DNA from 2 places in the Brevibacillus sp. HD3.3A genome. Region 1 is predicted to be linked to the other one. Evidence: a T-box and tRNA genes for the amino acid it is inferred to sense, from the RefSeq annotation. Region 1 holds a T-box; the other holds one or more tRNA genes.

Region 1 (16,096 bases):
GTTCGGGGACAGTGGAGCCAGATTTTAAATGAATTGAAAAAGGTCAAAATACAGTATCAGGCGTGGCTGGTGAACGGTCAGCCTGTAGCCGCCGGAAACGATGCTGTTATCGTCACTTTTACAAGCGCCATCCATTGTGATAAAACGATGGAGCCGGAGTTGAAAGGTGTAGTGGAGCGGGTCATGTCTACTGTGCTGGGAAGACCTTTGCAACTGTTGTCTGTCATGGAAGAAGAGTGGCAAAGCGTCGATCAGCAGACCGCACAAAAGGACGATCCGGGCGGGGAGCAGGAAGACCCGTTTCTGGCAGAGGCGATCAAGCTTGTAGGTGAAGGACTTATAGAAGTAAAAGACTAGCAGTCAAAACCAAAACAGGGAGGACACCTCAATGAAAAACATGCAGCAAATGCAACAAATGATGAAGCAAGTGAAGAAAATGCAGGAAGAAATGCAAAAAACGCAAGAAGCTTTGAAAGATAGAATCGTGGAAGGCTCTGCTGGCGGCGGCGCGGTTGTCGTCAAGGCTGACGGACACAAGCAAGTACGAGACATCGTAATCAAGCCAGAAGTGGTTGATCCGGAAGACGTGGAAATGCTGCAAGACCTGGTGCTGACAGCGGTAAACGACGCGCTGCGCAAGGCAGACGAAATGATGGGTAAAGAAATGGGCAAATTCACCGGAGGCATGAACATCCCGGGCCTGTTCTAAAATCGGGCAGGAAAAGAGGAATTACGCGATGTTCTATCCAGAACCGGTTTCCAAGCTGATCGAAGGTTTTATGAAACTGCCCGGCATTGGTCCGAAGACCGCTGGGCGGCTTGCCTTTTTTGTACTGAACATGAAAGAGGACGACGTGCTTGATCTGGCAAAAGCGCTGGTCAACGCAAAGCGCCAGCTTCATTACTGCTCCGTCTGCAACAATATTACCGACCTTGATCCGTGCCATATTTGCCGGGACAAGCGTCGGGATGGCTCGATCATTTGCGTGGTTCAAGAACCGCGCGATGTCGTCGCGATGGAAAAGACGAAAGAGTTCGAAGGCTACTATCACGTGTTGCACGGTGCTATCTCGCCAATGGACGGGATCGGGCCGGAAGATATCCGCATTCCTGACCTGCTCAAGCGCCTTGGCGATGAACAGGTGAAGGAAGTCATCCTGGCGACCAACCCGAACATCGAAGGGGAAGCGACCGCCATGTACATATCTCGTTTGATCAAACCGTTTGGCATTCGCGTGACGCGCATTGCTCACGGCTTGCCAGTGGGCGGAGATTTGGAGTATGCGGACGAAGTGACCTTGAGCAAAGCGTTGGAAGGCAGACGCGATCTATAGAGCGAAAAAGAAGACGGGGGAAATGCCTGTCTTTTTTTTCGTTTAAGAGACAAGAGGGGGAGCAAGGATGCCCGTCATTCGCATGGAGTTTACGATTCAGGCACCGCAACAGATTTGTTTTGATGCGGCGAGAAGCATTGATTTACATATGGAGTCCACCGCGCGTACACGCGAAAAGGCGATTGGCGGAGTGACCAGCGGTTTGATCAAGCTGGGAGAGTCGGTTACATGGGAAGCCGTTCATTTTGGCATCAAGCAAAATTTGACCGCCAAGATTACCGAGATGGAAGAACCGCGCTATTTTGTCGATGAGATGGTGAAGGGCGCGTTTAAACGTTTCCGACATACGCATGAGTTTGTCGTGCTCGGGGAACATTCGACAAAAATGCTGGACATTTTCGACTATTCTTCTCCTTTTGGCATCGTGGGAAAGGTGTTTGACTGGTTGGTACTGGAAGCGTACATGACTCGCTTTTTGCGGACACGAAATGAATACATCAAAGAGGTTGCCGAGGCGAAGGCGCAGGAGTTGCAGCACATCGCAAAGAAATCGCAGGAGTGACGGACTTTTTTTCGTGGACGAGACATAGAGTGAAGTAGGAGTGTGAGGAAATGCTGACAGGACCAGGACTGTCGCTTGCGAGTTGGGCTGGGCGACAAAAGTCCACTCCGTGGGCGATCATGCTATTCATCGGGTATTGGCTGATGTTTGCGGCCGAGTTTTCCATGATTCGGTTTCATCTCGGGGAGGACGGAAAGTGGGTTGCTTCTACTACAGATGTGCCCGAGGCGTGGATGGGATTGGTCGTCTTCGCAGTGGCAGCGCTTAGCCTCGTCGGAGCGATCGGTTATATGTACAGTCTCACCCGCGAGAGCAAGCAGACTTTGTGGTTATGGGGAAATCACGATCTGACAGGCAATGATGTGGTGCACATCGTGGCGTGGATGCACGTATTCCAAACCATTGTGCTGGTTGTGTACGGGTTGGTGCTGGAGGACACGCTGTTTGCGGTAGGGACGGTTGCAGGCACGCTGGAATCGGCTGTCTTTCAATTGTTTCTGCTGATCCTGATCCCGCTCTGGTTTCGCGGCAGGCTAGGGGAAATCGGGGTACGTCGTCCTGTCCGGATCAAGCAGATGCTCGTTTTGCTGCTGTTGCTTTTTTTATTGATTGCACTGCTTTTGGACGTGGTGGTGACCAATCCGATAGCCGATTGGTTTGGGCTTTCCTTGTCATCGGAGCGAGAGCAACAAATCGAAAAAGAGATTGTGACGGCAAAAGATACGGATATGCTCGCGGCGGTGGCATCGCTTGTGGTCATTGGGATCATGGTTCCGATTGCGGAGGAGATTCTGTTTCGGGGCGTGATTCAGACTTATCTGGTTCGGCGCATAGGTGCCGTGGCCGGGATTATTCTCAGCAGTCTCTGGTTCGCCCTTTTGCATATTGATGTGGCATTGTTTGCGCCTCTGTTCGTCATCGGATTGGGTCTGGGGTTTGTGCGACACCGTTACCAATCCATCTGGGGAGCGGTTGTGCTGCATGCGGTCAATAACATGATGGGGGTTTTGTACTACTTTAACTGAGGAGGATTTGCAGGTGAGCAGGTGGGGAAAAAAAGAACGGGTTGTCATCGACTGGGATGCCGAGAGTCTGGATGTAGCGGTAAATCAGGCTCGTGAGGATTGGCAGCACGCCCGCCATCTTGTCGAAATCAGCGAGCCGGATGGCGGTCTGGAGGATGTCATCTATTATCTGCACGTTACCGAAAAGCGGTACATGTACTTGCTGGCGCAGGCAAAACGAGAGCGCCATCGCAAGCACGCGTAGGAGGGGGCGTTCATGGCTACGGGATGGATCATTGCGCTGATTATTGTCGGGATTTTGCTTTTGACAGCGGCAAGCAAGTCAGTGGCTACTCCCATCAGGTGGATTGGTTTTGGCGTCATGCAAGTCGTCATTGGTGCCATTCTTTTGTTTTTTACCAATCTGGTTGGCGAGCTGGCCAGCTTCCATATTCCGATCAACCCGGTCACAGCTTTGGTCGCCGGATTTCTCCGCCTGCCAGGACTCGCTGCGCTGATTGTCATCAAGCTATGGATCATGTGAACGGATTGATCAACCGTCTGTCTTCAAAAAGGCAACTCCGCGATTCTCGTATTTAACCCGGCTCCAGCCAGGCTGACGCAACGAGGCGATCAAGGCGATCAGGCGCGGCAGTGATACGACGACCACGCCGCCGAGCAACGTAAGTCCATAGCCCGCCGACAGCCAGACGAATGCTCCCGCAGCCAGGAGTGCGGTGCCGACCAATACGGTACTTTCGCTGGCTCGATAAACAGATAACGGAACGGGAAGCACGTAGCCAGCCCCCCACCATGGTGAGACGAGCATGTCAGCGGTTGTCTGAGGTTTTTGCGAGCGCAGCTGGGCGTAGAGCCGAAAAATGATCAAATGGCAGATCGGTATGACAGGCAGGATCGCCAATGTGACGACAAGCGAGGCCACAGGTACTTGCAACAGCATGGAGCTGCCGATCAGGGACAGGCCAATCAGCAAAAGCTGAAGCAAATAGCCGATAAGTCCCCAGCGAAATCGGTAAAGCAGCTTGTAGCTGTAGATCGTATGTTGGGCTTGTCCCTTCATAGAAGTCACATCCTTCGCAGTTCTTTGTCTATTATCGCACAGTCTCCAATCGGGAGAAAGTTGCACCTTATGCAAAAAAAGCCGTTGGTCCGCGCCAAGACTGACGGCTTTTTCGCATGTCCGGCTGGCGGCGATTGTTGCGAAAATGTGATGGACTTGCGGTTTATGGGCAACGATAAAAAGGAACGAAATGGAATCGGCATAAGACTTTTGCCCAAGAAAGCGGGGGAGGAGATGTGCGAGAGCAGCGAATGACGTTATGGGCCGCGTCCGAACAAATCGTGCGCAGCTTGGGCGGTTCTCTGCGCGAATGCGGGATCGATTTGGCATCTGAGCAAACAGGACTTCCGCCAGAAGGCGTCGACGGATTTCTTGTAACCGGGCATGACGATTACAACAAGCTGCGGGCAGCGGATAGAACATGCATGCGTCAGCAAAACGATGCGGACATGTTGGTGATATACGGGGATGAGGCGCCATATGCCTGGGCGGATGAGCTGGCGTTGTCGAGCGAGGCTGGTGATGATGCGAGGAAATGGGAAGTAATCCGCTTGGCATTGTGGTCGGGCAACGAGCGCGCTTTGATCGGGGGAAATCCGTCCGGCAAGCATATGCGCCTGGTTTGCCGACTGCTTGCCGAATACGGCAAAGTGTCCATGATTTGCGGCCGCCGGGAAGTAGATGAAGCGATTCGTCAGCTGCCGCGTTATTTGGCGTGGAAAGAACGCTTTTATTGGGAGCTGGGCGAGTGGTGCGATACCCGGCAAGTCTCGCTCAGGCAAGTGTCGCGAGCTTTAGGTTTGGATACGCGGATCGGGCAAGGCTGGCTTTTTGCGGAGCGTCGGGATCGCTCGCATGTTTGCAAATGGCTTGAGCGGGAGTGCCAGCTTGTACTGGAAAAGGCGAAGGTCAGGCGAGTAGCGCTGATCGGTTCAAACGCTTTGTGGGACAAGATGCCCCAAGGCTGGCTGGCGAAAATGGACGTAGCTGTCTACACCGGAGCGGACGGGCAATATCCGAACGAGGTACACCCCGACTGGCTGCACGGCGATTCGTGGAACGCCGTATTGCAGGATGCCGATTTGCTGGTGATCGGAGACAGGCTCGGTATTGTGGACGAGCTTTCCCTGCAAGAAGTGGCGAAGGTGATGCGCCAGTCGTTGGTCGTGGACGCGGCATCCTGTTTTCCAACCCAGGAAGCCCAGCTTTTTTTCAAAGGTTACCGAGCTATCGGCGAAAAGACGAACGTTTGGGAATGATGCGGATTATAATGGGGTATAATGGTTGGTAGATTGAGGAAAAGGGCAGGCGTTTGCACTATGGAAAAAGTTGCTCAGCGATGTATCGTCTGTGAACAGGAGCAGAACGACGGGATCGCCATTTGTGAGCAGTTTATTTGTCAAAAATGCGAACAGGAAATGGTAAATACCGACGTCCAGGACGAAAAGTATCCGTTCTTTATCCACCAGATGAGACGAATTTGGCTGCGAAAAGATGCGTGACGGAAAAAGGCATCGGCATCCCCGGTGTCTTTTTTCATTTGCCAAAAAGCTTGGCGAATTTCCGTTTTCCTCATGTCAAATCATGCTAAAATAATGGGTAATATTCATGACAAAGGACGTGAGTCGCGCGTGCTTATGAGAGATGCTGAATTTCGGGAGCGACAAAAGCGTGCGCCCCTGTATGAACAGCTGGAACGGCACGCCAAGCATCGCCCGCATCCGTTTCATGTGCCTGGGCACAAAATGGGCCACAGCTTTGACAGCCACGCCAAACATCGTTTTCAATCCGTATTGGAGCTTGATTTGACTGAAATTAGCGGAACCGATGATTTGCACCAGCCTCAAGGCGTGATTGCGGAAGCACAGTCTTTGGCTGCGGAAGCTTTCGGTGCGGAAGAGTCGAAGTTTTTGATTGGCGGCAGCACAGTCGGGAATCTTGCCCTGATCATGACGGTATGCCGACCGGGTGACAAAATTCTCGTGCAGCGGAATTGCCATAAATCGGTTTATCACGGGATCATCATGGCCAGAGCGGAGCCGATTTTTCTGGTGCCTGCCGTGGATTTGGCAACAGGTGTTGCCGCCGGGGTCAGGCGCGAGGATGTCGAGCGTGCCCTACAGACACATCCGGATGCCAAGGCAGTCTTTTTGACGAATCCCACCTATTACGGCATGGGCATCGACTTGGCGAAAATGGCGGCTACGGTGCATCGGCACGACATTCCGCTTTTGATTGACGAGGCGCATGGTGCCCACTTTGGCTTTCATCCGGCTTTTCCTCGCTCGGCGATGCAGTCGGGTGCGGACGCTGCCGTACAATCCACACATAAAATGGCTTCGGCCATGACGATGTCCTCCATGCTGCATCTGCAAGGCGGGCGAATAGACAGGGAACGATTGTATCGGCATCTAGCCATGCTCCAGTCGTCCAGCCCTTCGTACATATTGATGGCTTCGCTCGATCTGGCCCGGCGTCACCTGGCGCTTGAAGCTTGTGAAGAATGGGAGCGACTGCTGCCGCTACTGGACAAGCTCCGGGAGAGAACAGGCAAGCTGGAATGGCTGGAATGGCCGCAGCTTTCTGCGAACTGCGTATATGCGACGTTTGATCCTTTGAAGCTGTTTTTGCACTTGCGCACGGGACAGACGAGCGGATTTGCGTTGCAGGAATTAATGGAAAGACATGGAATCTTTCCGGAGTTGGCTGATGATTCTCACGTACTGCTGGCAGCATCGGCAGGAACGACTCATAAAGACTTGGAAGCCTTGGCCCGGTTGCTGGAATCGCTCTCGCCCCAGGTCGAAGCGGAAGCGGAGCGGATTCTTTTGCACGGCGTTGTCTCCTCGCACTATTTGCGCAAGCAGGCTGTGCCGATGCACGAAGCGGTTGACCGCCCGCGGGAGACGATTCCGCTCGAACAGGCAACGGGACGAATCGTGGCCGAGATGGTCATTCCTTATCCTCCAGGTATTCCGGTACTCGTTCCGGGTGAGCGAATGGATGGGGAAGGATTGGAAATGCTCGCCGAGTTGCGGCGGGGGCGCACCCGCTTTCACGGGGTGCAGGACGATCGTTTGCATACCATCCAGGTGTTGCGTTAGTTACAGATAGGAAGCAAGTGGCCTGCTACAACAGGTGCGGAAGGAGCATGCAAGTGACAACAGGAACAAAAGGCCGTTTTATTACTGTCGAAGGTGGCGAAGGGGCGGGCAAATCGACTGTCATCGCCAAGCTGTACGAGGAATTGCAGGCGCGTGGCGTGGATGTGCTGTTGACACGCGAGCCGGGCGGTATCGATATTGCGGAAAAAATTCGGGAGATCATCCTGAATCCGGCGCATACGCAAATGGACGAGAGAACGGAAGCATTGCTGTACGCCGCAGCGAGACGCCAGCACTTGGCTGAAAAAGTGTTGCCTGCCTTGCAAGCGGGCAAAATCGTGCTTTGCGATCGCTTTATCGACAGCAGTCTTGCTTATCAAGGCCATGCAAGAGGGCTTGGCATAGAGGCAGTCTATGAGATCAACCGCTTCGCCGTCGGTGACTGCATGCCGGAACTGACGCTGTTTTTCGATATACGTCCCGAGGTTGGACTGGCGAGAATCAACAAGGCGCGCGGCAGAGAAGTCAATCGGCTCGATCTGGAAGGAATCCGCTTCCACCAGCTGGTAAGAGAGGGGTATCAGCTTGTCATGGAAAAAGACCCCGATCGCTTCGTCGTCATTGATGCCGAGCAGCCGATGGAGCAGGTGTACGAATCGGCATTGCGCGTATTGCTGGACAGATTGTAAGGTTCGCAGTACCGCATGTACAGGTACATACTGTATAATATGTTTAGGCGAAATAGCGTACCAAGCCTACATGTTTTTCATACAATAAAGCACGTGCGGGATAATTCTTGCGGAAAGGGTGATAGCCGATGAAAATGGTAGTTGCGGTCGTCCAGGACAAAGATAGTGGTCGTCTGTCTCAACAACTGGTAAAGAAAGGGTTTCGCGCGACGAAACTCGCCAGTACCGGCAGTTTTTTGCGAGCTGGCAACACAACGTTTTTGATCGGTACGTCTGACGAAAGCGTGCCGGAAGTAATCGACATCATTGCACACAACTGCAAATCCCGCAAGCAAATGGTCACTCCTGTTTCCCCTCTCAGCAATGCAGTGGATTCGTTCATGCCTTACCCGCTGGAGGTACAGGTAGGCGGAGCCGCCGTGTTTGTACTGGATGTAGGAGAGTTCCACTCTTTTTGACATATGATGCGCAAAAGTGAAGAGCATCCTCATTCTCATCTGCAGGTTAGTTCATGCTCTCTTTTTTCGCCGCTTTCGTTTATACTTGATGTAACGGGGGGTTTATCCCCTACTGATCGGGCCTGTGGGGTGGCGAGATGAAAATCGGCGATGGGCTTAGACCTAAGCTGGACATGATAAAAACGGCAGATTCACGTAGAAATCCTCAGCTCGAAAAGCTGAATTTTGGCACGATGGTGCAAGGAGAAGACGAGCGCATGTCCCAGGAGCTGATCAATCGGCTGCTCGGCGACATCGACAGGATGGGGCAAGTTCTTGCCAGATCGCGCTCTGTTCGCGATTTTTATGCATATAAAAACCTCGTCAAGCAATTCATGGAGGAAGCCGTCAAATACGGGGTTGCCCTGGATGACAGACGAGGAATCAATCGGCGAGGCCGCAGCAGGCTGTACAAAATCGTCAAGCAGGTCGATGAGGAGCTTTTGCGTCTGACAGATGAGCTTTTGAGCGACCAGGCGCCGACGATTGATTTGTTGGCCCGGATTGGCGAAATCCGCGGCATGCTGATCAACTTGTATTTTTAGTGGGTGTGAAACCATTATGACATGGACCCGTTTTTCCCAGCAGCCGAGAGCTTCCGAGCTGCTGTATCATAGCCTGCTCAACAACAGATTGGCACACGCCTATTTATTGGCTGGTCCCAAAGGAGCGGGTAAAAAGCAGATGGCCCTGCATCTGGCGAAGTCCCTTTTTTGTCCGGAAAGGGAAGCGGACGCCTGCGGGGCCTGTCTTACATGCAGGCGGATTGAAGGGGGAAACCACCCCGACGTCCTGTTTATTACACCTGATGGAGCTTCTATTAAAATCGACCAGATTCGCGCGCTGCAAAAAGAAATGGCCATGCGTGCGGTAGAGTCCAAGCACAAGGTGTACATCATCGAACACGTCGACAAAATGACGACGCAAGCTTCCAACAGCCTGCTGAAGTTTTTGGAGGAACCGCCCGCTGGTGTACTGGCCTTGCTTCTGACGGAACATAGCCACTCGATCCTCCCGACGATTTTATCCCGGTGCCAAATCGTGCAATTCTCTCCACTTTCTGCCGAAGCCATTGCGGCACAGCTGCGGTCAGACGGCATTTCTGCCGGGATGGCGCAGATTGCCTCCCACATTACGACAAATGTGGAAGAGGCCAAGGCACTCAGCCAATCAGAATCGTTTGCACAGCTAAGAAATCTAGTGATACAATTGAGCCATGAGTGCAAACAGCGTAATTCGTCTGCGCTCTTCACCATCCATGATATGTTGCAAAAGAGCGACAAAATCAAAGAGGAACTACCCCTCTTTTTAGATTTGCTCATCCTTTGGCTGCGCGATATCCTGTATGTGCAAGTAGGCAGGCATGCCCATCTCATTAACAGCGACCAACAGGATGTGCTGCAAGGACAAGCACTGGTATGGACAAAAGCTGAGCTCTTGCACGGGATAGATTTGGTCATGGATACGAAAAATCGGATAGAGCGAAACGCCAACGCACAGTTGGCTCTTGAGCGGTTGGTTCTTCAATTCCAGGAGGGATAACCCTTGTATGAGGTTGTTGGGGTCCGTTTTAAAAAAGCGGGCAAAATATATTACTTCGACCCTGACCGACTGCCGATAGAGAAAGATTGCACTGTAATCGTCGAAACGGCGAGAGGGGTCGAATATGGCAAGGTCGTCATCGGCAAAAAGGAAGTCGCTGAGTCCGATGTGGTGCTGCCGTTGAAAAAGGTCATTCGCATGGCTGACGATAAAGACGCTAAGCAGGTTGATGAAAACAAGCAAGCTGCGAAAAACGCCTTTTCCGTGTGCCAGACGAAGATCAAGGAGCACAAGCTCGATATGAAGCTGGTCGATGTGGAATACACATTTGACCGCAACAAGATCATTTTTTATTTTACCGCTGACGGCAGGGTTGATTTCCGCGAGCTGGTAAAAGACCTCGCTTCCGTGTTTCGCACCCGCATTGAACTGCGTCAGATTGGCGTGCGCGACGAAGCAAAAATGCTTGGTGGCATTGGTCCCTGTGGCAGGCTGCTGTGCTGTTCGACATTCCTCGGCGATTTCGAGCCAGTTTCGATCAAAATGGCCAAGGATCAAAACCTTTCGTTGAATCCAGCAAAAATCTCCGGTCTGTGCGGCCGTTTGATGTGCTGTTTAAAATACGAGAATGACAACTACGAAAGCACGCGTGATGAAATGCCGGATGTCGGCAAGGTGGTCACTACCCCGATGGGAAATGGACGAGTCGTTTCTGTTAACGTACTGGATCAGTCCGTTCAGGTGGAGCTTTCGATCGACAAACGCATCACGGAATTTGGATTGGATGAGATTGCGATAGGGCTCCCCACCTATGAATAAAGTGTGGGGGTAGGGGAGAGGTGAGCTAGTGGACAAACGGGAAATCTTCGTCAAGATGGCGAGCATTGAAGAACGAATTGGGGACCTGTACAAAGAGATCGGTGAGTTGAAAGACGTCATCGTTGTTTTGATGGAGGAAAATGCCCAATTACTCGTTGAAAACCAGCATCTTCGCAACCGACTGGACAAGAAAAAGACTGGCTCCCAGGCAAAACAAAAAGGAACAAGCATTGTTGCCAAGGAGAAAGCCAAAAAGGCCGTGGTCGGGGAAGGGTATGACAACCTTGCTCGTCTGTATGCGGAAGGGTTTCATATCTGCAATGTGCATTTCGGCAGTTTGCGTAAAGAAGGGGATTGCCTGTTCTGTCTCTCGTTTTTGAGCGGCGGCCCTCAAAAATAAAGGTGACGAGCGATCACCGTATGGAGAAAGCGACCTGTGCCACGTGTCAGGTCGCTTTTTCCAAGACAAGGACAAAAAGGAGTAGGAAATAAAGGATGGAACCTGTCACCAACGTGCCGCTCTACGATGCGGAGCGCATTGACGATTTATTGACACACGAAATGAAAATCATCCAGAGCCACGAGGTGTTCTGTTTTTCCATGGATGCTGTGCTGCTTGCGCGGTTTGCATCGGTGCCAAAGCGCGGCAGGGTGCTTGATATGTGTACGGGCAACGGGGCGATTCCGTTGATCATGACGACAAGGACGCCGGAAGCTCATTTTGATGGAATCGAAATTCAGCCGCGCTTGTACGACATGGCGAGTCGAAACGTACAGTTGAACGGGCTTACAGAACGGATCGAGATGTACCATGGAGACGTCAAAGAGGCTGTTGCCCATTACGGTCACGGCAAATTCGATCTGATTACGTGCAATCCGCCATATATGCCTGCGACGAGTGGCGAGAAAAACACCAGCGAACACTTTGCGATCGCCCGTCATGAAATTTTGCTCTCGCTGGAAGATGTCATCCGGGTCGGCAGCCAGCTGTTGAAAAACGGCGGCAAGCTCGCACTCGTCCATCGTTCGACGCGACTGATTGATATCATTTCCTTGATGCGTCAATACGGAATTGAGCCGAAGCGGATGCGCCTGGTTTATCCGCGCAGGGATGCGGAGCCGAATATGGTACTAATCGAAGGAATGCGGGGCGGAAAGCCGGAGCTGAGGATTCAACCGCCATTGATTGTTTATGAGAATGGTGAGGAATACTGTGAGGAACTTCAGGAAATTTATTTCGGCAGAAGAGATTCCCTCGCATAAGAGCCACTTTGTCTACATGCTTTCCTGCGCAGACGGTTCCTTGTATACCGGCTATACGACGGAGCTGCTGCGCCGACTGGCGAAGCACCAGGAGGGAAAGGGCGCGAAGTATACCAGAGGACGCGGGCCGTTGGCGCTTGTCTTTTGGGAAGAGGGGCCTGACCGTTCATGGGGCTTGAAGCGGGAGGAAGCGATCAAACGGCTGAATCGCAAGCAAAAAGAAGACTTGATTGGAGGGACGCCGCAATGAATATACAGCGCAGCTTTGCGCAGGAGGAAACAGGTGTCCTGTATTTGGTGGCTACGCCAATTGGCAACCTCGATGATATCACGGTCCGGTGCTTGGAAACACTGCGCGCGGTCGATGTGATTGCCTGTGAAGATACGCGGCAAACAAGGAAGCTGCTGAACCATTTTCAGATCGAGAAGCGCACAGTGAGCTATCACGAGCATAATAAGGAAGCAAGCGGTCAAGGGCTGTTGCAATGGTTGGCAGAAGGAAAGCAGATTGCCTTGGTGAGCGACGCCGGACTGCCGGCCATCTCCGATCCGGGGGCAGATCTTGTGCGCGATGCAGTCGCCGCCGGATATCCTGTCGTTCCGGTGCCAGGTGCCAATGCCGCACTGACAGCTTTGATTGCTTCGGGACTGCCTACAGACCGTTTTGTTTTTTGCGGATTCATCGGGCGGGAAAACAAGGAGCGGCGCGAGGAGCTGGAACGGCTCAAGCGTTATCCGGAGACGTTGATTTTTTACGAAGCTCCGCATCGGATTGCAAAGACGATTGCCGCGATGCAGGAAGCGTGGGGCAACCGCCGGGCTGTTTTGGCTCGGGAGCTGACCAAGCGCTACGAAGAGTTTGTTCGCGGCACTTTTGACGAACTGCTGGAATGGCTGGACAGCGGGGAAGTGCGCGGGGAATTTTGCGTCATTGTCGAAGGCTACACAGGCGCTGTCGAAACAGAGGAAGCTGTTGACTGGTGGCAGCAAATGAGCGTCGTTGGGCATGTCGACCATTACTGTGAGCAGGGCCTGAGCAAAAAAGAAGCCATCAAGCAGGCGGCTGATGACCGCGGCTTGCCCAAACGGGACGTTTACAACGAGTACCATCGCGATCAGGAAGCGGAATAAGGAGCTGGCCTTAGCAGGTCGGCTTTTTTCTTTTGCTCAGAAAACACAAATAGCCTTCGCATAGCTTGTCCCTGTGCGAAGGCTATTTGTATGTAAATCGGTTTTTTATCAAAAATTAGCGTTTTACAACTGGCATCTCAGTCAGGCAATCTTGGCAAACGATTTTACCTTTAAAATGAGATACTTTATCAGCGTTTCCACAGAAGATGCAAGCAGGCTCGTATTTTTTCAGGATGATGCGCTCACCATCTACGTAAATTTCCAAAGCGTCTTTTTCGGCAATACCGAGTGTGCGGCGCAATTCGATTGGAATAACGACACGACCCAATTCATCTACTTTACGAACAATCCCCGTTGATTTCATCATTGTAAATTCTCCTCCTAAAAATTCATATGTCGATGCTATTGTTAAACGCTCATCATTAATCGTCAATATTCGACATTTTCTGTTGGGATTATCATACCAGCGATTCCCAAAGGTGTCAACATGATTTTGACAAATCTTTGAAAACCAAAGTGTTTTTTGAAAATAAGAAAGTTGATATATCAGCGTTTTGTAGGAAACTGGAAAGTGTATGGAAATTTTTATGGATAAAATTTACTGGGATTAATGCATGTCGAAACAGTCACTTTATGTCGAATGAAACCGCGCCTATTCGACAAAAAAGCCTACTTCTCTCTGCTTTCCCTTTTCCTTACATTTGAAAATAATTCGGGAAAGATGGTGCTGGCTGGATGTTTACAAAACAGGTCGGTCGTGTACAATAGAGGATAAATGAGGGAATGCACAGCAAAAGCAAACGACCATGATGGGAAGAGTAAGCCGATCCTCCTTATTCCAGAGAGCCGGGGTAGCTGAAAACCGGTATAAGCGAGCAAGCCGAACATGGACCCAGAGTCTTGCAGATGAACAGCCGCGACCAAACCGTCGTGTCCAGTAGTCTGTGACGTTGACCCGCGTTAAGGGTAGAGTCTGTTTTGGACTCACCAAGTCCGTTTTCCGCGAGGGAGACGGAGCATTTGGGTGGTACCGCGAGTTAGAGCTCGCCCCAATTTTTTGGGGTGGGCTTTTCTATTTTTCTACATGTTATTAGGAGGGGCTAGGTTGCATGAAACCAACATACTACATCACCACACCGATTTATTATCCAAGCAATAAGCTGCACATCGGAAATGCCTACACGACAATTGCTTGCGATGCACTGGCGCGCTACAAACGTTTGCGCGGCTACGACGTCTACTACCTAACAGGTACGGACGAGCACGGTCAAAAGCTACAGGAGCGCGCGGCCGAAGATGGCAAGCAGCCATTGGAATTTATCGATCCTGTCGTAGACTGGATTCGCGACCTGTGGCAGAAGCTCGACATCTCGTACGATGATTTCATCCGTACGACACAGCCGCGCCACAAAGAAGTCGTGCAAAAAGTGTTCCAGCGTCTGCTTGACCAAGGCGATATTTACCTCGGCGAGTACGAAGGCTACTATTGCGTACCAGACGAGGCGTTCTGGACAGAAACCCAATGTAAAACCGACAAGGGTTACATTTGTCCGGATTGCGGCCGCGAAGTGAAGAAGGTCAAGGAGAAAAACTACTTCTTCCGCATGTCGAAGTATCAGGACAGACTGCTCGCGCACATTGAAGCGAACCCTGACTTCATTCAACCGGAGAGTCGCCGCAACGAGATGATCAACAACTTCCTGAAGCCTGGACTCCAGGACTTGTCCGTATCCCGCAGCACATTTGACTGGGGAATTAAAGTGCCGAGCGATCCTGAACATGTGATTTACGTCTGGATTGACGCGTTGACCAACTACATTTCTGCTCTTGGCTACTTGTCTGACGACGACAGCAAATATCGCCGTTTCTGGCCTGCCAACGTCCATATGGTCGGAAAAGACATTTTGCGCTTCCATACGATCTACTGGCCGATTTTGCTGATGGCGCTCGATGTTCCGCTGCCGAAACAAATTTTCGGTCATGGCTGGCTGTTGATGCCGGATGGAAAAATGTCCAAGTCGAAAGGAAATGTTATCGATCCCAAGCTGCTGATTGACCGTTACGGCTCCGATGGCGTTCGCTACTTCCTGTTGCGTGAAATCAACTTCGGGCAGGACGGCATTTTCACACCGGAATCGTTCGTACAGCGCCTGAACTACGATCTGGCAAACGATATCGGCAACTTGCTCAGCCGCACCGCTACCATGATCGAGAAATACTTCGAAGGCGTAGTTCCAGCTCCGCAAGATGCTGGTGAACCGGATGACAGCCTGATCAGCCTCGCGATGAAAACGAAGGCGCTGGTCGAGGAGCATATGGAAGAAATGCGTTTCTCCAATGCGCTTGCCCACATCTGGGAACTGGTGGGCCGCACGAACAAATACATCGACGAAACCATGCCGTGGAACCTGGCAAAATCGGAAGAAACCAAAGGACGTCTGGCGACAGTCATGTACAACCTCGCGGAAAGCATTCGCATCAGTTCCGTGCTGATTCAACCGTTCATGACCAAGGCGCCTGCGAAAATTTGGGACCAACTCGGCATTTTGGGCAACGAACAGGCGACAAGCTGGGAATCGGCTGGCGTATGGGGCGGATTGCCTGCCGGCAGCATCGTGAGCCGCAAAGAGCTTTTGTTCCCGCGTCTGGACGTGCAGGCTGAGCTGGCTTTCATTGACGATTCGACCGCAGAAGCACGCCGCCAAGCGGAGGAAAACAAGAAAAAACAAGACGCTTTGAAAGGGGAAGCACCTGTGAACGAAACAACGGCAAACCAGGCGGAAGCGACAGAAAAACCAGCGGATGCCAAAGAAGAAATCGGTATCGACGATTTTGGCAAAGTAGAACTGCGTGTTGCGCAAGTAGTGGAATGTGCGAAGCACCCGAACGCCGACAAACTGTTGATTTTGCAACTGGATCTCGGCTATGAAAAGCGCCAGGTCGTTTCCGGTATCGCGAAATACTACACGCCGGAAGACATGGTCGGCAAAAAAGTAATCCTCGTAGCCAATCTGAAGCCTGTGAAACTGCGCGGAGAGCTGTCGCAGGGCATGATTTTGGCAGCGTCCGC
Region 2 (16,096 bases), 2.2 Mb from region 1:
ACAGCCAAACAAAAATATCCACAGATTGCCTTTTCCGTAGCCGATGCCCACTCCTATCAATCAAACGAGCTGTATGACGCTGTTTTTTCCAATGCGGCGCTGCACTGGATGAAAAAGCCGCAGGAAGTGATTCAGTCTGTCTGGCAGCTGCTCGTTCCCGGCGGACGCTTCGTTGCCGAGCTTGGCGGAAAAGGCAACTGCGAATACATCCTCCAAGCTTTGCGGATCGCATTGAGTCGGCACAATATTTCGGCAGATGAGCGCTCTCCCTGGTATTTTCCAAGCATCGGCGAGTACACTGCCCTTTTGGAAAAGCAGGGCTTCCGCGTCACACTGGCCTCCCACTTCGACAGACCAACCACCCTGCCAGATGGCGATCAGGGATTACAGCATTGGCTGGATTCCTTTTGCAGCCCTTTTTTCGCGGGACTGTCCGCGCAAGCGAGGACGGACATCCGCGAAGAGGTGACGGAGCTGCTGCGCCCGGCGCTTTTCCACGCTGGCAGCTGGGTCATGGACTACAAGCGACTGCGCTTCATCGCCCGCAAGGAAGCCACGCCAACCTCTTTGCAGCCGGATGCCAGCCGATGAAGCGAATTGCCTGCTTGCACGCGCACCATTCGAATATTGCGCTTTTAGCCGATGCCTTCGCCGCGCTCGACGTCGAACTTGTTCATTTCGTCGATCCGGGCATTCTTTTGCAAAGCACAGGAGCTGTTGCCCTTGCAATTGAGCAGGCGCACGCGAAACTGCGCGACCATTTGCAGTGGATGAGTCAATGTTCGGCAGACGCCGTGATCATCACCTGCACCCAGTACGCTTCTTACCTAACCCCAGAAGACGAGGCCAGCTTCGCGGTTCCCATTTTCACCATAGACGGCCCGCTTCTTCAGGAGCTGTCGCTTGATCCCGGTGCGAAGCTGCTTTTGTTCAGCAACCCGGCCACAGTCGAGCCGACCATGAACCGCTTGCGGAGCTACGCGCAAGCAGCCGGGAGCGATCCCGCAATCGAGCTTCACATCATCGAAAATTCGTTTGACCTGCTGATGGCAAACAGACAAGAAGCATACTGCGCCAAAATAAAGGAAGCGCTCCATCACCTTCAACTTGCCCGCCCTGGTATAGCCTTGGCAGCGGCGCAGCTGTCCATGGGTCCGGCAGTTGAGCAGTTCAGCCGCGAGACAGGCCAGCTGGTGGCTCATCCTTTGAAAAGCTTGACCTCAAACGTCTGCGAGAGACTTTCATTGACCCGCTATCGCTAAAAAAGACAACAGCCAACGCGATCCGTTTGCAAGACGGGTACACAAGGCTGTTGTCTTTTCTCGTTGCATGCTCGTGCTGTAATTCTTACATGCCTTCCGGATTCATCATCAATACTTCTTCGCCTTCATTCAGGCCATTGACAATCTCTACAAAGTCCGCGCCTTCCAGTCCGATCTCAATTTCTTTCGGTGTCGGCTCTCCAGACGACGGGTCTTTGACCATGACGGTTGCATGTCCTGCTTCCATGACCTCAACGGCATTCAGCGGCAATCGCTTCACGTTGTCTTTTTGCCCGACGTAAATATCGCAATCACCCGTCATGCCGTGCTTCATATCGGCAGCCTCGCTCAACTCCACCTTGACGGCGAAGCGAACAGACTTGTCCTCTTTTGTCCCTTCTTTCGGAAGCTCGGTGACTTTCCCTTTGAACGGCTTGTTGCCAAAAGCATTCAAGTAAACATCTACGCTTTGGCCGAGCTTGATCGCTGGAATATCCATCTCATCTACCGCAGCTACAAAGTAAACAGAGGAAGTATCCATAATAACGGCAACTGGCTCAGAACCAGGGGTTTCGCCTTCTTTGACATTCAGCTTCGTGATGACCCCGCTGATCGGCGCTTCCACTTGCTTTTTGGCGATTTCCCGCTTTTTCTGCTCCAGGTTCAGCAGCGCTTCTTTCAAGGAAAGCTCTTTGTCTTTCAGTTCCAGCTCGGAATCGGTCAAATCCATTTTGAACAAAAGCTGTCCGCTTTTGACTTCGTCTTCCTTGTCAATCTCCACTTTTCCGATCTTGCCATGCGTTCCGGCCAAAATCTCCATTTCATCCGACAATTCAAACGGAGTGGCTTGCTGACTCATGTACAGCACCCCTTTAGGGTCTGTGTACTGAACTTGCCCGATATCTCCTGCGTAGAGTGCACCCGGCTTCTTGACCAGCACTTCGACGTCGTGAACGCCACCCACGCCTTTTTCCTTTTTCCCGATCTTGTCGACCTTCGTCACCACTCCATCCACATAATAGAGGGAGGCGGTGACAAACACCTTCACAGGCTGGCCGACGCGGAACTGATCCGCTTCAAACGCCGTAAACTTCCCGACAATTTTCAAATTGTCGGTGTTGACCAGCTTCGCTACAACCGTGTCAGGAGTAACCGAGTCTCCTTCTTTCACGAGCAGCTCTTTCACCTTCCCGGCTTTGTTGGAGACAATCCGGTCTTTCTTGTTTTTCAGCTCACTCAACTCTTTTTGCGAGCGGGTGATCCCCAGCTCCAGCTTTTGCAATTCAAGCTGGGCGTCCATGCTGTCTACGGTAAACAGCACGTCGCCTTTTTTCACCGCTTGTCCTTCTTTCACGAGCAGTTTCTGCACCTTGCCGCTGCTCTCGGACCGGACTTCCTCACGCGCTTTTGCTTCCACGGTCCCGGAAGAGAAAATCGTTTTCTTCACTTCCCCTACATCTACGACAGCCGTCGGGAAGGAAGGCTCTTCTGCCGGCGGTTCTTCTGCCACCGTGTTTTGCGACTGGTAGTATGCGTAGCCACCGTAGCCGCCCCCTCCCAGAACGACCACGATTGCTGCCAGTATGATCCATTTTTTCTTGTTCATCTTCGTTCCCCACATTTCTTATTCTGATCGAATCGCTTGAAGTGCGCTTAAACGGGAAGCCCGAATAGCCGGGAAAATCCCTGCGAGCAAACCGATAACAAAGGAGAAGCCGATGGCAAACAGTGCCAGCCAGGCTGGAATGACTGCCAATTTGCTCGGTTCGCCTTCCGGTCCGCCTCCGCCATACCCCATGTTCAAACTGTCCATGATGCCGCCCGAGGCTCCGAAATAATTCACCAGTTCTACAGCGCCCCAGGCCATGCCAAGCCCGGCCAATCCACCGATCAGACCGATAAAGCCCGACTCCATCAGGAACAGCCAGCGAATGTTGAATACCGTTGCGCCAATCACTTTCATGATGCCGATTTCTTTCGTTCGCTCCAAAATCGACATGATCATCGTATTGACGATCCCGATCGTGGCTACCAGCAAGGAGATCGCCGCGATACCGCCCAAGACCATCTGAATCACGAAGAAAAATTTGTTGATCGTTTCCAGCTCGCGCGCTGGCGACCAGACTTCGTAGCCTTTTTCTTTCAAGGCTTTGACGACGCTCTCTACCTGCTCGCGCGATTCCACCTTGACGGTCATCTGGTCAAATTCGAACGTGTCTTTCTTCGCTTGCTCGCGCGTACGGCGCGGTGAGCCTTCATCGCTCTCGTTGCCCCGGCTGCGGTTGACCCAATCGTTCAGCTCTTTGACGACACTGAGCGGCACGTACACAGCGCTGGAGTATCGGAAGTTTTCCGATTTGCGCAACTGTCCGACGACTCTCACCCGCAGTTCTTTTTTCTCAAACTTCGGTTCGTCGTCGATGCGGTATTCCCGCGTCAAAACGAGTGTGGCCGCTTTGTCGACGATGTTGAAGGCTGCTCCCTCGCCACCGCCGCCCATCATATCCGGCGGCATGTCGGACTGCCTGCCGCCTCCGGAATTTCGTCTGCGCGCCTCGCGTTTTTCTTTTTCCACATCGCGCATTTCTCTTGGAACATCGTATGCCACAACAACTTCCTGCGGAGAGCCTGTCAAATAGTTCCCTTTTTCCACATCGTTTTTCCGGTAGGCAGCCGATTCATTCACGTCTACCCCTACCAGCTCCACGTAGCCCTCGCGCCTGCCTACTTTGAGCTTCGCCTGCTCGTTCAGCCGCTTGACGGGCATGACGCTGGCGATTCCCGGGATCTTTTTCAGTTCTTGCACGGCTTCCATGTTCAGCCTCTTGCGCTGGTCATCCGGGATCGGCTCGTCCTTTTCCTGATTGTAATACATCGGCTCGACGTCCATTTCCGTCAGGTTCCCGAAGTTTTCCAAGCTTTTCACAGCGCTTTCCTTCAGGCCCAGACTGAGCGCCATCATGGCGACAATGGCCGCCGTTCCGATCATTACACCGACGGACGTCAGAGCCGTCCGCAGCTTCATTCGCCACAGATTTCTCCAGACGATGCGAAACGAATCTATTACCTTCACAATATGTTCACCTCATACCCTCGCCTACGCTGGTCTCGTCCTTTTTTGTACAACCCGGCCGTCTTGCAAGTAAATCACGCGGTCGGACTGTTCTGCTACTTCCTGCTCATGGGTAACGATGATGAACGTAGTCCCATTTTCCTTGTTCATTTCCCTCATAAGATGAAGGATTTCTTGCTCCGTCTTCGAATCGAGGTTCCCCGTCGGTTCGTCAGCCAAAATGATATCCGGCTGGTTGACCAGCGCTCTCGCAATACTGACACGCTGCTGCTGACCACCGCTCAGCTCGTTTGGACGGTGATGAATCCGCCCATCCAGCCCGACGCGATTCAAAATCTCCGTCGCTTTCGCCCGACGCTTCTTGACGCTTTCGCCCGCGAAGATCAGCGGAAGCTCCACGTTTTCCAGCGCAGTCAGGTTGGGCAGCAAATTGTACGACTGGAAAATGAAGCCCATGTTTTTGCGCCGAAACAGACATAACTGGTTTTCGCTAAACTTGGAGATCTCCTCTCCGCTTACCGTCACGCTTCCTTCTTCCGGCTTGGTCAGGCCCGCGAGCAGATTCAGCAGTGTGGACTTCCCTGAACCGGACGAACCGCACAGAGCCACAAACTCGCCGCGGTTGATGTGCAGGTTAATATCAAACAGTACGGGCACCCTGAGTTTCCCTGTTCCGTAGCTGTGATTGACCCCGGTTACTGTCAGCTCTCCTTTTGTGTTGGCCATCTTTTACAGCACCTCATTCGTTCATTTCTCATACTAAAGACGCAAAAACGTTCAAAACGTAACGGCTTTTTGAAAAACAATTTTTCCCTTGTTTTGTTACAAAAAAGATGCAAGATCTTCAAAATCATGTAACAAACGCGTAACCAACTGCTGCCAAATCCGTACTACAATAAGAGAGTGAAGAAAACACGGAGGGTCGATGACCGATGACAATCTACCGCTTTTTATTTGAAACCGCAACGCGCAGATGGGTGGAAATCATCAAGGCACCAAGCATGTTTGAAGCAGCGAAGCAAGCCAAACAGCTCGCTACCAAGCGCTCCCGCACTCTGTCCACGCCAATCAGCTTTTCCTTCCACCACGCTGCTTCCAATTAATTGCATACACACATCTGCAACCGCTCCTCATCTCGGGGAAGCGGTTTTTTATTTGTGGAGATATTATTGACATCGCCGTTTTTTTCCTCTTAATATAGAGGGAGACATTACAGTGCATGACAGTAAAGATCTGCATTCACTTCGCTGCTGCACATAAGGGAGATAATCAAAATGACCATGAAAAAAGCACTCACGATTGCAGGCTCCGATACCAGCGGCGGAGCTGGACAACAAGCAGACCTCAAAACGTTTCAGGAGCTTGGCGTATTCGGATTGACAGCGCTTACTGTCATCGTGGCCCAAGACCCGCACAACAACTGGAACCATGAAGTGTTTCCGATCGATGTGGCCATCCTCGAAAAGCAGATCGAGACGGTACTGGCCGGAATCGGCGTAGACGCAGCAAAAACGGGCATGCTCGGTACAACCGAACTGGTAGAGCTTGCTAGCCGCAAAATAGAACAATACCAATTGAAAAACGTTGTCGTTGACCCGGTGATGATCTGTAAAGGCGCTGAAGCGCTCCACCCGGAAATCGCCATCAGCTTGCGTGAAGTTCTGCTTCCGCGTGCGACTGTGGCAACCCCGAACTTGTTCGAGGCGGGCATCCTCAGTGAGATGGGCGCGCTGAAAAGCGTTGATGATATGAAAGAAGCGGCAAAACGCATTCATGACTTCGGCACCGCTTACGTTGTCGTAAAAGGCGGCACCAAGCTGGAAGGCGGCCATGCCGTCGACGTTTTCTATGACGGCCAATCCGTTGAAGTGCTTGAGTCCGAGCGCATTGACACTACGTTTACACACGGAGCAGGCTGCACATTCTCGGCTGCGATTTGTGCCGAGCTGGCAAAAGGCAACTCCGTGCGCGGAGCCGTTGCTGTCGCGAAAGATTTCATTACAGAAGCGATTCGCCACTCCTTTGCCCTCAATCAGTACGTCGGTCCAACCGACCATGGCGCGTATCGCCGCAAACAGCAAGCCTAAGCTTTTGCGCAAACAAAAAACTCCTGACCGGACGAAGCATATGCCTCGGAACTGGTCAGGAGTTTTTTTCGTTCACGTTCACGCCTGCTTTTTGATCGCCACTTCCTGTTTGATCGGAGCAGCGGCCGGTTTTTTGCGCATCGAGCTTGCGGTAAAAATGATCAGCGCAGACCAGATGCAGGCAAAACTGATCAAATGCGTGGTTGTAAACGGTTCTTTATAAAGGAAGACGGCCGTGAGCAAAGAAATCGTCGGAGACAAATACTGGATGAAGCCGACAATCGACAGCGGCAAGCGCACGGCAGCCTGCGCAAACCAGTACAGCGGCATCGCAGTCGCAACTCCTGCGAGCGCAAGCAGCAACATTTGCCACCAGGCGAGAGTCGCGATCGTCTCCGTTCCGTTCGCCTGGAGCATAAGCAAATAGCCGAGAGCGATTGGAGCGACAAACAAAGTCTCCCAGGCAAGCCCGATCATCGCTTCTTGCTTTACGAGCTTTTTCGCCAGACCGTAAAATGCGAACGTCACGGCTAAAGAGAGCGCGATCCACGGAACTTCGCCGTATTGAAAGGTGACAAACAGGACGCCACAGGCTGCCAGAATGAGCGCAACCCACTGCCCTGCGTGCATTTTTTCTTTTAAAAAGATGACGCCGAGCAACACGGTAAACAACGGGTTCATGTAATAGCCGAGGCTTGTTTGCATGATCTGGTTGTTATTGACCGCCCAAATGTAAATCAGCCAGTTCGCACTGATCAGAAGCGAACAAATGGCAAGAGCCGCGAACATCTTCCCCCCGGTTACCGAGCCCCACATCGTCTTCCAGCGTTTCGTTACCTGAATAATGATTGCGACAAAAAGAACGGACCAGACGATGCGGTGAGCGAGGATTTCCCATGCACCCATTGACTGAAACAGCTTCCAGTACAGAGGGAGCAAACCCCATGCAAAATACGCCGCAACCGCATAAAAGATCCCCTGTTTCATTTTTTCTGCCTCCACCGAGTTTGCCATGTGCCACACATATAGAGTAGTGTACCGGAATTGCCGCCAAACGGCTATGTATTCATGCTCAATATAAGCGTTTCAGATACTTTCCTTCGCTACCATAGTAGTGAGTTACCTAGATAGTTGATTACCTCAGTAACACAATAAAGCAAAGCTAAATTTTTCATTGTACCATTTTTCTTACTGGTGTACAATAGGCATTATTCAACCGAGTTTAGTCATAAGAAAGGAATTTTTACCTATGACATACTGGCGTTCTGTTCTGTTCGTTTTGTTTGGCGCATGCAGCTATGGCGTGTTGTCGCTGTTCATGAAACACGCATTTGCCCTGGGCTTCACTCCCTATGAAATGAGCGGAAGTCAACTGGTTTTCGGCGGCTTGATCATGATTGTGGCGGCCTTGTTCTTCTCGCGGGAACGATTCCAGTTCAAATACTTGCTGATCCTCGCGCCTGTCAGTCTGATGATGGCTTCTACCAGCATTTTTTACCATCAGGCTGTCAGCCGCGTGTCTGCTTCGCTCGCGATCGTCCTGTTGTTCCAATTCACCTGGATCGGGGTTTTGCTCGAATCTGTGGTCGATCGCAAGTGGCCGTCAGCTGCCAAATGGGTTTCGCTGCTCATGCTGGGAGGCGGAACGGTGCTCGCCAGCGGGCTTAGCGAAGGCGGCTTGCAAAACGTGAGCGTCACTGGCCTGATTTACGGACTGCTGTCTGGCGCTACCTTTGCCCTGGTCATTTTCTTCAGCGGCCGCGTCCTGCCCGGCATGAATCCTTACTTGCGCAGCGCGATTACGATCAGCATGGCTGCCGTCATGTTGTCCATCGTCTATCCGCCAACGTTTTTGCTCAACGGACGCCTGCTGGAAGGTCTGCTGCCGCTCGGCTTGCTGGTCGCTGTATTCGGCTCCGTCATCCCGATCTTTTGTCTGGCTGTAGGCGTACCCCGGATCGGCAACGGGCTTGCGACGATTTTGAGCGCAGTCGAATTGCCGACGGTCGTTCTCTTGTCCAGCTTCGTGTTGCATGAAACAGTTACTCTCTCCCAGTGGAGCGGCGTTCTGATGATCCTGGCTGCCATCTGCGTGCCGCAAATCAAATGGCGCAAACTGTTTGCTCCGTCACATGTCCTGGAGAAAAAAGGAATGTAACCGAAAAAGCGTGTCAGTCCACCGGGGACTCGGCACGCTTTTTTCTGTGAAACACGTCTCGACGTTTTGCATGAACGGGGATGTGAGCGCTTGCGGTTAACAGTTCTCTCTCTTTTCTAGCTGATAGGAAATCGGGGTGGTCGCATGGAATGGTATGAAGAGATTGCGATTCCTACATGAAGGAGGCTTGTGAAAAGATGACGCTTGCCGTTATGCCGATTTTTCGCATTTTTGACGAAGCAAAAGCGAAGGAATTTTACGTCGACTTTCTCGGATTTCAGGTCGATTGGGAGCATCGCTATGAGGACAATTTTCCGCTGTACATGCAAGTCTCCTCGCCTGACTGCGTGCTGCATCTGACTGAGCATCACGGAGATGCGTGCCCGGGTGCGGCGATCCGCGTGCAGGTCGAGGACATCGAGCTGCTTCACCAGACACTGGCTGGCAAGTCGTACAAATACGCCCGGCCGGGTTTGGAAAAGACGTCATGGGGAACGCATGAAGTGTCTGTGACAGACCCTTTTGGCAACCGGATTCACTTTTTCCAGCCGCATCCTTTTCCGTAAGCTGGGAGAAGCTGTTTCCCGCGAAAAGACGAGAACACAAAAAAGCCCAGCCAGGCTCGTGCAAGAACCTGCTGGGCTTTTCCCTTTTGCTGTATGGGGCGATCGATGGGACTTGAACCCACGAGTGCCGGAGCCACAATCCGGTGCGTTAACCCCTTCGCCACGACCGCCATGGACACAATCAGATCAGGTAGCGGCGGAGGGAATCGAACCCCCGACCTTTCGGGTATGAACCGAACGCTCTAACCAGCTGAGCTACACCGCCAAACGCTATGGAGCGGGTGATGGGAATCGAACCCACGCGACCAGCTTGGAAGGCTGGAGTTCTACCATTGAACTACACCCGCAAAACAAAGGCACGTCCACTCGCACGCTTCTGCGACCTACTCGCCAGCGCAAGTGGCTTTGCGAACTTCTGGCTCATCTTTGCGCCCAGAGGTTCTTTTCTGCATTTTATTGTAACACACGTGAAATTAAAGTCAAGAATAGCGAAAATAGACCCGCAAGACCCGTAACCCGTAGCCAAGCCCGCTTTTGTTACGAGTCCTGTGGAGCAACAGCGCACAGCAAGCTGTGCCGAAACATTCAGACAGAATCGGCCTGAGGAACGATCCGGTACACACAGCGATTATGCCCAGCCAAAATATGTTCGTCCCGCGTTATCGTCAAGCCAGCGCCGAGCACGGCCTGAAACATCTCCAGTTCCTTGTTGCACAAGCCGGAACAGGCCCTTGCCGCCTCGCAGATCGGACAGTGCTTCTCGACAAAATAAAACGAGCCGTCTTCGTTGGCAATGATCTCTGCCATATAGCCTTCATCCGTCCGCGATTTGGCCAAAGCAAGCAATTTTTCCTGCAACGGCAAGCTAAGCGGCGCCTTGCTCTGATAGTCCAGCACTTGCTTGCGGTTGCGAATTTCAATCAGCTTCTCCAAGCCTTCCTCGCCGAAAGCTTCCTTCATCGATTCGATCAAGCTGACAGTCAAATCGGCATAGCCGTCCGGAAACAGGCGGTTTGCCTCAGAGGTCAACGCCCACATTTTGGCCGGTCGGCCCATTGAGCGCGGTTCCTCGGAAAAAGTGACGAGCCTTTGCTCTTGCAGGTCGTATAAATGCTGCCGCACCGCCATGGCGGTCACCCCCAGCTCGCTCGCCAGCTGATTGGCGTCCATGGCGCCGTTTTGCTTGAGCAGATTGATGATCGACCGCCTCGTTCTTTCTGCCCCGTCTTTTGCATTTGTGTTCGACTTTTTCAATCCCATCACCTTCAAAATTCGGACTGTCTAGATTATAAAGAAAAATATTGACAAAGTCAAAGCACAGGTATAATTTGTTAATTAAAGAAATTTCTTTACAAAGTATCCGGATACTTGGCCGCTCTGTTTACAATCCGCGAAGGAAGGTGACCAGCTTGTCTGCACAAAGCATTTTTGGCCCGCGTTATCTTGCTTTATCGATTGGGATCATTTTGTCAGCGATGGCGATCGGTTTCGAAGGATTGGCCGTCACAACAGTCGCTCCGGTCATTGCTGGCGATTTGCAAGGGATTCATTTGTTCGGCTGGATATTCAGCGCTTATTTGCTGGCGCAAATTGTCGGTACGCTCGTGGTCGGCCGTCAGATTGACCGAAAAGGGCCTGCCCTGCTTTTCACCATCGCTGTCGCTTTGTTCGCGCTCGGACTCGTCGCAGCCGCCATCGCTTCCAACATGTACGTCATGATCGGTTCGCGCGTCTTGCAAGGCTTCGGTGCGGGAGCCATGTACACTTGCATGTACACGGCCATCTCGCTGAGTTATCCCGATGAACTTCGCGCCAAAATATTGGGTTCACTAGGCACTGCTTACGTGCTCCCCTCCATGCTCGGGCCCTATGTAGCCGGATTGATTGCCGAACACTTTTCGTGGCGATTCGTCTTTTGGGGCGTGCTGCCTTTCATGCTTCTTGCCGTGCTTCTCACGCTGCCTGCCTTCCGCAAGCTGACGATCCCCGCTGTTCCAGCGAAAGACGAATCCGGCGTGGTCGGCCTGTCTGTGCTGCTCGCGGTCGGAACCGGGCTGTTTTTGAGCGGACTTGGCATGCTGCCGCAAGCATGGGGAGTCGCGCTCATCATCGTGGGCCTCGCTTTGATGGTTCAACCTCTCCGCAAGCTGCTGCCCTCAGGAACCTTTACTTTTCAAACTGGCTTGTCGGCTCTGCTCGCTTCCCGCGGACTCTTTTTCGCCGCCTATGTCTGCACGCAAAATTTTCTCGTGCTCGCTTTGACAAAAACGAAAGGGCTTGCTCCGGACAAAGCGGGGCTGATCGTGGCAAGCGCGGCGTTCAGCTGGTGCATCGTGGCGATTTTGCAGGCTCGCTGGGACGCAGCCGATCAAGGTCGCGGACGCTCGAAGCGAATCACGCTCGGGATTTTGCTGATGCTTGTCGGGATCGGCGTCATGCTGTGGGTGCCATCCCTGACGATTGCGATGGCGGTGATCGGGGAAGTCATCATCGGGATCGGCATCGGATTGGCGCATACCGTAAGCGGAACAGTCGCCTTCACTCTGGTCAGGGAAGGGGAAGCTGGTCAAGTATCTGGCAACCTGCAATTCGCGGACTCCTTTACCCCCGGCGTGGCGGTCGGGATCGGCGGAGCCGTAGTCGCCATGAGCCAAACCGCCGGAATGTCCATGGCCGCAGGAGTTACAATCGCCATGGCCTTTAACCTCGCGCTGATTTTGCTCAGTTTGGTGGCGAATGCGCGAACCAGGCAAAGTCAACCAAGCAAACAGACATCTGCCTAGCCTTTTTCCACAAAAAAATCCCCGCTTTCCTGCGTCTGGCAAAAGCTTGCCGTTCGCAAGGAAACGGGGTTTTTCATGTCCACATGGCGGGAAACTGCTCCAGTGTCAAGACGCCGGTGAATGCATCGTCCAAGTTCCAAAAGCCGAAGCCATGCTCCACTCGGGCTGGCAGCATGGCTTCGGCTTGCTTGACCTGGACTGGCATCAGCAAGAGCAGTCCGGCGGAGAATCGGCTTGGCAAAAAGACAGCACGGCATTTCCGGTCACATCGGCGAAATACGCTTCCACGACGCGGCGAAAATGTTGCGCAGCACGGGAAATATACCGACTTTTGTGCCATAGCAACGTAATCTCTCGTGCCAGCCGCTGATCCTCGATTCGCAAATAGTGGACTTGTTCGTGCAGGCTCCTCCCTGTGCACGGAATAAAAGCAATGCCGATCCCTGCTTCCACGAAAGTGACGAGCCTCGCAGGTTCATCGCCCTCGTACACATAGGCAGGCTCAAATCCGGCTTCGTGGCAAACCGCATCCACCAAGTCGCGTGTGGCATACCCCCGTTTGACTCCGACAAACCACTCGCCTTGCAGCTCAGCCAAAGCGACACTTCGCCGTCCAGCCAGTCGGTGGTTTTTGGGCACAGCGACGAGAATCGGATCGAGAAACAATGTCTGGCATTGGATTTCGTCGTCCTGTACCGGAAAAGACGACAGGCAAAAGTCCGCCTCCCCGCGCCTGAGCGCCGCCAGCATCTCTTGCGTAGTCACCATTTGGACGTGAAAGTGAATCATCGGCCATTGTTTCCGAAATTCACTCAAAATCCCGGGCAGCGTGCTCGCATTGGTTACCGCCAACTTGAGTGTTCCGTACTCAGCCTGGGTCCAATCGCGAATTTCCCGTTTGCCTTCTTCCAGTTCCAGCAAAGCCCGCTCAGCCCGGAGTAAAAATCGGCTGCCGTGCTCGTTTAAACGCAGCCTTCTGCCCACTCTATCGAATAGTGGAGCCCCCAAGTCCTCTTCCAGCCGCTGAATCGTTTTGCTTAATGACGATTGCGTCACATGCAGGCTTCGGGCAGCCTCGGTCACATGCTCCAGCCTGGCTACCGTGAGAAAATATTGCAACTGCAAAAGTTCCATGCCGCCATCCCCCTTCCATTCATTCCTTTTAATCAATGAAAGTATAGCATCAAATGCGTTGGAATAAATGAAGGGTTTCCCGTACGATGACAGCAATAACGTATGGGAGGAACAAACATGGAGATTCGTCAAAAGTGGCTGATGGTCGCCGTCGGACTGGGCATCTTGCTGAATCCGCTAAATTCATCGATGATCGCCGTTGCCATTGCCAGACTGCAACAAGTGTATGCTTTGGACTTTGCTACCGTTTCCTGGATTCTGTTTTCGTTCTACATAACGAGCGCAATCGCGCAGCCCGTGATGGGCAAGGCCAGCGATATGTTTGGGCGAAAACGCATTTTTCTCGTCGGGCTGGTCATCGCCGGGATCGCTTCGTTGCTTGCCCCCTTCTCCGCCACGTTTGGCTGGCTTCTTGTTTGTCGCATCGGGCAGTCGATTGGCACGAGCATGGTCGTGGCAGTCGGAATCGCCATCGTGCGGCATCATGTTACGGAAAAGCAAGGGACGGCGCTTGGCGTGTTATCCTTGTTCCAGTCCACGGCGGCTGCCATCGGCCCTTTTATTGGCGGAGTGCTCATTCATTGGTGGGATTGGCCTTCTATCTTCTTCGTCAACCTTCCGTTTGCTTTGGCGAGTTTTTTGCTCGTGTGGAAAATGATTCCGCACGACGAGCCGTCCACGTCCGTAACCCGGCAGCTTTCCTTGCGCCAATGGATTGCGCTGTTGGACATCCCGGGAATTGCCTTGTTCACAGCGGGGCTTGTCGCCTTGCTCATCGGCTTTTTCCAGGCGAAGTCGGCCGGGCCTCTCGCTTATGGCAACGTCATTCTCGGCGGAATCGGCCTGGTGATCTTGGCGGTCTTCATTCGTCACGAGCTGCGGGTATCGTCACCGTTTCTGCCTTTGCGCGCATTCGCCAAATACCGTGCCATGACATGGGTTCATAGCGAATTTGTCCTCGTCAACGTCGTGTTTTACGCGATATTTTTCGGCCTGCCGGTTTATTTGCAAACCGTTCGTCACGTCTCCGAGCTGCATACCGGACTCTTGATGTTAAGCCTTGGCTTGGGGTCGTTGATCGCGTCGCCATTAGCCGGACGCTGGATCGACAAGTCTGGACCCCGCCCTGCTTTGCTCGTCTCTGCTGTCTTGATGCTCTTCGGCGCTGTCTGGCTCGCGATGTTGAATCCTGCCTCCCCGGTGATCAGCGTCTGTGTGGCATTGGCAGCGTTTGGCGTAAGCAACGGGCTGAACAGCGTAGGCATGCAGGCCGCCTTGTTCCGCTCCACGCCAAAAGAGATCATTGGCGTCGCCACCGGATTGTTCATGACAGCCCGCTACGCCGGGACGATCCTCGCCTCGCTACTGGTCGGCCTCATTCTTCAGGCAAAAGGGGTTGTACTTTTTGCAGCCGTCCTCTTCCTGCTCGCCTTGTCTCTCTTGTTCATCAACGGGCGACGCAAAAGCTTGGGACAACCAGGGGAATCATAAACATGCGAAAACGGACCGAAACAAAGCTGCTTCGGTCCGCTTCTCATTCCATCTCGCTTGCAAGGCTTTCTTTTCCGGTGGCTGTTTCGCCTATTTCCCCGCCAGCTTGGAAAAGTTGTCGGCAGCCAGGCGGATCGCCAGCACGCTGCCTGTATTCAACGAGTTATCAAACAGTAAAACTTGGTTGTTTTTGACTGCCTTCAACGAGTTCCATACAGCCGATCCTTGCTTGTCCTGGATGGCTGCTTGGGCAGCGTCAAGCTTGTGCTGAATGATGATGTAGTCGGGATTCATTTCCGCAAGGGCTTCCAGGGAAAGCTCGCCCCCCTCTTCCGGGTACTGATCTGGCTTTTTCAGGCCAAATCCTTCTGTCTCGTTGTAGTAAACCGTATTTTTCGTCCCTTGGGCGGTAAAACCGTTTTTGCTGCTCACCCGCAGCAAGGCAAACGTTTTTGTTTTCAGATCGCCCAGCCGCTCTTTTGTTTTGGCGATCTTCTCTTTCGTATCTTTGACGAGCTGTTCGCCCAATTGTTCTTTTCCGATCGCCTGTGCGCACAGCATGGTGGCGTTTTCCCATTTGTCACTGTAGTCAATTTGAATGAAGGGCGCGATTTTCGACAGATCGTCGTACTGGGCATCGCCATGGCCTTTGAAGCTGACAATCAGGTCAGGCTTTGCCGCAATGATCGCTTCCAGGTTCAAATCTTTGCCGCTGCCCAGATCGATAATCTCCGCCTTGCCCACATACGGCTGCAAGGTCGCGTATTCTTTCAGCGCACTCTCTGCACTGCCCGAGGCAATCGGCGGCACGTCCAATGCGAAAAAGTAGTCAAGGAACAGAGGATGCAGCACAGCAATGCGCTTCGGCTGCTCCTTGATCGTCACTTGATGACCTGCACCGTCGGTAATCGTCCTTGGCCATTCGCCTTTTGACGAAGAACTCGCGGAAGGCGTCTGCTCCGTTCCCCCTCCAGCGCAGCCAGCCAGCACTCCCATCAGCAAAACTAGCGAAAAAATGATTCCTGTCCATCTATTCATGTCGGTTCCTCCAGCATCGTTTCATTCCTGTATTGAAAACCTGGCCTTGCGCTTTCCGTTTGCTCCCCTGCTGCCGATCATCCCTTTCTTTTGCCATGGCTGCCCGCCTTGTCTTCCTCAAAGCAGCAGCACTTTCATGACGAGTCCAATTGATAATCATTCTCGACAATTAGTGTAGCAAGGGCGCTCGCAATTGGAAATACACAGAAACCTAAAGGGACATGCACAATTCTCCAAAAACGCCGCTGTTCTGGCGCGACAGACGCGGATCGCCCTTCCGGAAACAGCGGCACTCATCAGGGAGCAAACACTTCAGAATAGCCAAATCGGCCCGTCCTTTTGGAAAAAGGCACGAGCCGATTGGCGAACTATGATGCGGTTGTGTGAATACGGGTTGCGCTTATAATTTGTGCTTGCCCTCCACGAGCATATCGGCAATCAGATTGATTTGCGCTTGGACAGCAATCGGGTCGTACGGCCAAAAATAATCGGTGTCCATCTGGT

The links. The T-box of region 1 lies ahead of metG (methionine--tRNA ligase). A T-box ahead of a tRNA ligase gene usually reads a tRNA of that ligase, here a tRNA-Met.
Region 2: it has a tRNA-Met gene. The T-box ahead of metG (methionine--tRNA ligase) is inferred to sense a tRNA for this amino acid. The anticodon was not compared.

What each region holds. Positions count from the first base shown of each region.
Region 1 is NZ_CP085874.1:95,464-111,559, forward strand. It holds gene dnaX (DNA polymerase III subunit gamma/tau) at 1-357, shown strand, start outside; gene HP435_RS00575 (YbaB/EbfC family nucleoid-associated protein) at 398-709, shown strand; gene recR (recombination mediator RecR) at 738-1,334, shown strand; gene HP435_RS00585 (SRPBCC family protein) at 1,402-1,896, shown strand; gene HP435_RS00590 (CPBP family intramembrane glutamic endopeptidase) at 1,947-2,921, shown strand; gene HP435_RS00595 (DUF2508 family protein) at 2,935-3,165, shown strand; gene HP435_RS00600 (pro-sigmaK processing inhibitor BofA family protein) at 3,178-3,444, shown strand; gene HP435_RS00605 (hypothetical protein) at 3,454-3,981, opposite strand; gene HP435_RS00610 (hypothetical protein) at 4,051-4,236, shown strand; gene HP435_RS00615 (hypothetical protein) at 4,218-5,240, shown strand; gene HP435_RS00620 (sigma factor G inhibitor Gin) at 5,301-5,483, shown strand; gene HP435_RS00625 (aminotransferase class I/II-fold pyridoxal phosphate-dependent enzyme) at 5,613-7,085, shown strand; gene tmk (dTMP kinase) at 7,133-7,774, shown strand; gene HP435_RS00635 (cyclic-di-AMP receptor) at 7,903-8,232, shown strand; gene HP435_RS00640 (YaaR family protein) at 8,370-8,816, shown strand; gene holB (DNA polymerase III subunit delta') at 8,833-9,813, shown strand; gene HP435_RS00650 (PSP1 domain-containing protein) at 9,817-10,632, shown strand; gene yabA (DNA replication initiation control protein YabA) at 10,661-11,032, shown strand; gene HP435_RS00660 (tRNA1(Val) (adenine(37)-N6)-methyltransferase) at 11,128-11,895, shown strand; gene HP435_RS00665 (GIY-YIG nuclease family protein) at 11,831-12,145, shown strand; gene rsmI (16S rRNA (cytidine(1402)-2'-O)-methyltransferase) at 12,142-13,026, shown strand; gene HP435_RS00675 (AbrB/MazE/SpoVT family DNA-binding domain-containing protein) at 13,142-13,393, opposite strand; T-box leader at 13,824-14,081, shown strand; gene metG (methionine--tRNA ligase) at 14,136-16,096, shown strand, end outside.
Region 2 is NZ_CP085874.1:4,010,289-4,026,384, forward strand. It holds gene HP435_RS18540 (class I SAM-dependent methyltransferase) at 1-591, shown strand, start outside; gene HP435_RS18545 (hypothetical protein) at 588-1,262, shown strand; gene HP435_RS18550 (HlyD family secretion protein) at 1,348-2,868, opposite strand; gene HP435_RS18555 (ABC transporter permease) at 2,887-4,335, opposite strand; gene HP435_RS18560 (ABC transporter ATP-binding protein) at 4,360-5,061, opposite strand; gene HP435_RS18565 (hypothetical protein) at 5,268-5,438, shown strand; gene pdxK (pyridoxine/pyridoxal/pyridoxamine kinase) at 5,610-6,422, shown strand; gene rarD (EamA family transporter RarD) at 6,501-7,409, opposite strand; gene HP435_RS18580 (EamA family transporter) at 7,672-8,580, shown strand; gene HP435_RS18585 (glyoxalase superfamily protein) at 8,778-9,146, shown strand; tRNA gene HP435_RS18590 (tRNA-His) at 9,241-9,316, opposite strand; tRNA gene HP435_RS18595 (tRNA-Met) at 9,338-9,411, opposite strand; tRNA gene HP435_RS18600 (tRNA-Gly) at 9,420-9,493, opposite strand; gene HP435_RS18605 (helix-turn-helix transcriptional regulator) at 9,732-10,400, opposite strand; gene HP435_RS18610 (MFS transporter) at 10,547-11,929, shown strand; gene HP435_RS29120 (hypothetical protein) at 12,003-12,134, opposite strand; gene HP435_RS18615 (LysR family transcriptional regulator) at 12,134-13,063, opposite strand; gene HP435_RS18620 (MFS transporter) at 13,181-14,554, shown strand; gene HP435_RS18625 (ABC transporter substrate-binding protein) at 14,645-15,592, opposite strand; gene HP435_RS18630 (ABC transporter substrate-binding protein) at 15,993-16,096, opposite strand, start outside.